Regions from separate parts of the Arthrobacter stackebrandtii genome, predicted to be linked through region 1. Evidence: riboswitches for the same ligand, from Rfam matches in the RefSeq annotation. Region 1 holds a riboswitch; the other holds the start of a gene.

What was found. A riboswitch is a leader RNA that binds a small molecule or an ion and turns the genes downstream of it on or off. The one in region 1 is predicted to bind S-adenosylmethionine.
Region 2: another riboswitch for S-adenosylmethionine. It lies ahead of JOF48_RS03255 (hypothetical protein); the one in region 1 lies ahead of JOF48_RS05620 (OsmC family protein).

Annotation. Positions count from the first base shown of each region.
Region 1 covers NZ_JAGIOI010000001.1:1,352,987-1,355,369, forward strand. Annotated here, with positions in the region: gene JOF48_RS05615 (NADPH-dependent F420 reductase) at 1-171, shown strand, start outside; gene JOF48_RS05620 (OsmC family protein) at 293-832, opposite strand; SAM riboswitch class IV at 867-982, opposite strand; gene JOF48_RS05625 (ABC-F family ATP-binding cassette domain-containing protein) at 1,154-2,383, shown strand, end outside.
Region 2 covers NZ_JAGIOI010000001.1:787,689-790,071, forward strand. Annotated here, with positions in the region: gene JOF48_RS03250 (sodium:solute symporter family protein) at 1-622, shown strand, start outside; SAM riboswitch class IV at 787-897, shown strand; gene JOF48_RS03255 (hypothetical protein) at 910-1,194, shown strand; gene JOF48_RS03260 (VOC family protein) at 1,210-1,584, opposite strand; gene JOF48_RS03265 (biotin/lipoyl-containing protein) at 1,861-2,094, opposite strand; gene JOF48_RS03270 (alpha-ketoacid dehydrogenase subunit beta) at 2,091-2,383, opposite strand, start outside.

The DNA.
Region 1 (2,383 bases):
CACCTCGGTTTTGACGCTGTCGACGGCGGATCCCTCGCCGGGGGCGCCGCGTTCGAACCGGGGACGCCGATCTTCACCGGCTCCTACGACCGGCCCGGGCTGCAGGCGGAACTGCTGGCCCACGCAGCCGGCGCCACCGGCGAAGGGCGGGAGCTGGCACCGGCGCACTAACCCGTACCGGGAGCCACGCACGCCCCACCCCAATTTCGACAACGCAGTTGATGGACCGATTCCGCCATTTTTGGTCCAACAACTGCGTTGTCGATTTTTGGAGCGGATGCGTCCGGCGACGTCAGCCCTTCGTCACCACCGCGCTGACGGGCGTGGCGTTGCTGAACAGGTCCTGCACGGGGCACCGGGCCTCAACAAACCGCCCCAGCTCCTCATAGCTCTCCTGTGATTCCGGGCCGGAAATTCGCACTGCCAGGCGGATGTCGCTGAATCCCGGCCGGACCGACTCATCAATCCCGAACAGTCCCCGCACGTCCAGGTCACCCTCGGCATCCACCTGGATGTCGTCCACCTGAATCCCCAGCAGTTCCGCGTAGAGCCGGTACACCACTACCTGGCAGGCAATGATGGCCCCGAGCGCGTATTCCACGGGGCTCGCGGCCGTGTCGTCGCCGGCCAGCGCGGCGGGCTCATCCACCGTGAATTGGTGCTTGCCGGCGCTGATCCTCGTGGCCACCGAGCCCACCCCCACGCCCGCGGCCTTGTACGTCAGCTGCGCGCTTCCCGGGTTTGCGGCAATCCGCCGGCTCCACGCCGTGCCCGCCTCGAGCAGCCGCGCCGAACGCTGTGCCGCATCGTCAACAAGTGCTGTTTCAGTCATGATGTTCCTTCGGTTTTTGCGGGCGCCGTTCACCCCGCCATACTTACGCCGCAGCGGTTGCCGGGCGTCGAATCCTCACCTGGGGCACCCCACTATGGTGTGGAGGGTTGCCGCCCAGCCGGCCAGGGCCTGTGGCTGGAACTCTTGATTCTGCCCACCAGTCTGCCCGAGCAGCTGTGCCGGCCCCAAGGCCGCCGTCACATGCAGCAACATTCCATGCACGACGCCGGCACTCGCCTCCCCGCCGCCCGACGCCCCGGATGTGGGAGACGCACGCCACGCCCGTCCTGCGCCATCCGCGAAGCAACTTAAGATGGATCCATGAGCGCAACACTTGTGGCCAAGGACCTTTCCGGCGGCCACGCCCACCGCACCCTTTTCTCCAACCTCTCCTTCACGGTTGCACCCGGCGACGTGATCGGAGTGGTCGGTGCCAACGGTGCCGGCAAGTCAACACTTTTGAGCCTTCTGGCCGGAGCCGCCACACCTCAGGGCGGCACCGTGAGCACGGCGCCCCAGGATGCGTTTGTCGGCTGGCTGCCACAGGAGCATGAGCGGGTCGAGGGCGAGTCCATCGCCGCCTACATTGGCCGCCGCACCGGCTGCACCCAGGCCACCGTTGACATGGAGTCCTCAGCCGAGGCGCTGGGGTCCGGCAACTCCGCGGACGACGACCGCTACGCCGCAGCCCTGGACCACTGGCTGGCTTGTGGTGCCGCCGACCTCGATGAACGCATCCCCGCAACACTGGCAGAGTTGGGCCTTGACCTGAGCCCGGACGCGTCCATGACCGGGCTCTCCGGCGGGCAGGCCGCCCGGGTGGCGCTGGCCGCGCTCCTGCTGAGCCGCTTCGACGTCGTGCTTCTGGACGAACCCACCAACGATCTTGACCTGGCCGGGCTGGCTCGGCTGGAGGAATTCGTGAAGGGGTTGCGCGGCGGCGTCGTGCTGGTCTCGCACGACCGCGAGTTCCTGGCCCGCACCATCACCTCCGTCGTGGAGCTGGACCTGGCGCAGAACAAGGTGGCCGTGTACGACGGCGGCTACGACTCCTTCCTGGAGGAGCGTGCCATTGCCAAGCGCCATGCCCGCGAGGCCTACGACGAGTTCGCCGAGAAGAAGGCCGACCTCGTGGGGCGGGCCCGGGTGCAGCGCGAATGGAGCTCGCAGGGCGTGCGCAACGCCATGAAGAAGGCTCCCGACAATGACAAGATCCGCCGCAAGGCCAGCAGCGAGTCCTCCGAAAAGCAGGCACAGAAAGTGCGGCAGATGGAGTCCCGGATTGCGCGCCTCGACGAGGTGGAGGAGCCGCGCAAGGAGTGGGCGCTGCAGTTCAGCATCGGCGCCGCACCGCGCTCCAGCACCGTGGTTTCAACTCTCAACGCGGCCGTCGTGCGGCAGGGCGACTTCACGCTGGGCCCGGTCTCGGCGCAGGTCAACGCCGGGGAGCGGATCGGCATCACGGGCCCCAACGGCGCCGGCAAGTCCACGCTGCTGAAGCTGCTGCTGGGCCGCATCTCCCCGGACGACGGCGTTGCCTCCCTGGGTGCC
Region 2 (2,383 bases), 570 kb from region 1:
AACCTACCTGCTGCCCATGGGCATCGGCGGCATCGTAATGGCCGCCGCCGTGGCCGCCATGATGTCCACCGCCTCCGGCGCCCTGATCGCCGCCGCCACCGTGGCCCGCAAGGACGTCGTCCCGTTCGTGGCCAGCTGGTTCGGCAAGAAGATCGACACCTCCGACACCTCCAACCCCGAGCACGACGTCAACGCCAACCGCTGGTACGTCCTGGTCCTTGGCATTGCCGTGGTCGCCATCTCGATCGTGCTCAACGACGTCGTGTTTGCCCTGACCATCGCCTATGACATCCTCGTCGGCGGCCTCCTGGTGGCCATCATCGGCGGCCTGGTCTGGAAGCGCGGAACCGGCCTCGGCGCCGCCTGGTCCATGGCCGTGGGCTGCATTGTCACGATCGCCTCGCTGATCCTGTACGCCACCGGCGCCATCCCCAGCGCCGACGGCATCTACGCCAACGAGCCGATCTACTTCGGCCTGGCATCCTCGCTGATCGTCTACGTGGTGGTGTCCCTGCTGACCCCGCCCACACCGGCGCACATCCGCAAGGCCTGGGACGACCGCCTGGCTGCAGCCGCCACCGACTCCAACCCGGACGAGGAAGCCCCCGCCCTGGCGAAGTAATCTGGCCCCCAGCATCCGGCCCGCAGAAAACGCCGGGAATCCGCAATTCTTCAAGGATTCCCGGCGTTTTTTGGTGCCGTTTATTAATGGTCGACGGCGGCGGGTTCCGTAATATATTTCGGAACCCGCCGCCGTCGCGCTTAAAGGACGTACAGTGGGACCAGCTTCAAGAGATGCGGCGCCAAGCTCCGACTGGCCGCACGCCAACCCCATGCTTCACGGGTGGTTCGGATGAGGAAGCGGCCGGCGGGGACCTCCGCAGGCAAGAGCAAGAGAAGGTTCAGGCCATGTCATTTTCCGTTGTCGCCCCCTCCACCCGCCCCGCCGCCGCCCACACGCGCGGGATTTCGGTGCTGCCCGCCGTTGACGTCAACCTCGGCGCCGTCACCTTCCTGACCCCGAACGGGCACCGCGCCTTCTGGTCGCCGGACCCGGCCCTGCTGGTCTCCGCCCTGGGCCAGGCGGTCCTGCCGGCACGCTGGATTCCGGAGATCAGCACCCTGGTGATCACAGTTGCGCAGACCGGGGTGCGCGCCGGGCGCGGCATTGGATTCAAGCTGGAAGCCTACTAAGCACCCGCCCCGCTTCTAAAAGTACGGCTGCGTGATGAGTTCCAGGCCGTGCCCGGCAGGGTCCCTGAAGTAGACGCCGCGGCCGCCGTGCTCGGTGTTCGTCTCGGCTGCGCGCGCCATCTGCGGGTCGGCCCAGTATTCGATGCCGGCCTCCTTGAAGCGGTTGAGCGCGCGGTCAAAGTGCGCGTCGTCCACCAGAAAGGCGTAGTGCTGCATCTGGATCTGAACCGGCGGCTCGGCAAACTGGAGCATGACCCCCTCGGCCAGGGTGATGTTGGTGAACGGGCCCCAGGACTGTGCGGGCTCGGCTTCCAGGATGTCGCAGTAGAAGCGGGCCGAGGCAGTCCGGTCAGTGGCCGCGATGATGGTGTGGTTGAAAGTTGCTGGCATGGTGTTTTCTCCTTCGCTGGGTGGTGTCGCCCGCCGTGCGGCGCGGTTCGCCGCGGGCGGGGCTGGGTTCAGCGGTGCGAAGGAGGTGCCCGGCTTCGGGCGCGGCCGGAACGGGCGCGGTTCAGGAGCCCGCCGGCTTGCCAATCCGTGCGTGGCGCGAGGCCGATCCGGTAATCACAAGCTCATATTACCTGGGCCGTCCCATGACACGGACACGAAGAACACCTGCCGCATGCGGCAGGTGTTCTTCGTGGGCCGGCCGGCCGCTTGGAGGAGTCAGGGCTCGATCACGGCGATGACAGCGCCCTGGGCCACCTCGTCACCCTCGGCCACCCGAAGCCGGACGGTGCCGGAAACGGGGGCGTAAATCTCGGCGTCGACCTTGTCTATGGCAACCTCGGCGAGCAGGTGCTTTTCCGCAACCACTTCCCCGTCGGCCACGTACCAGGTGGCCAGGACGCCGGGCTCGGAGCCATCCCCTGTCATCATCGGGAACAGGACTTCACTCATGCGGCAACCGCCTTTCGGACCGCGGCCTCAATGCGTGTGGCCGTTGGCAACACAGCATATTCGAGTTCTTGGGCGTATGGAATGGGTGTATCCGGCATGCAGACCCGGCTGAAGTGCGTCAGCAGGGTGGGGCTGTGCTCGGCGATCGTGGCCGCAATCTCGCCGGAAAGGCCAAAGGACTGGTAATCCTCGTCGACCACGATGACCTTGCCGGTCTTCGAGGCCGTGGCGATGATGGTCTCACGGTCCAGCGGAACCAGCGACCGCAGGTCCAGGACCTCGACGCTGA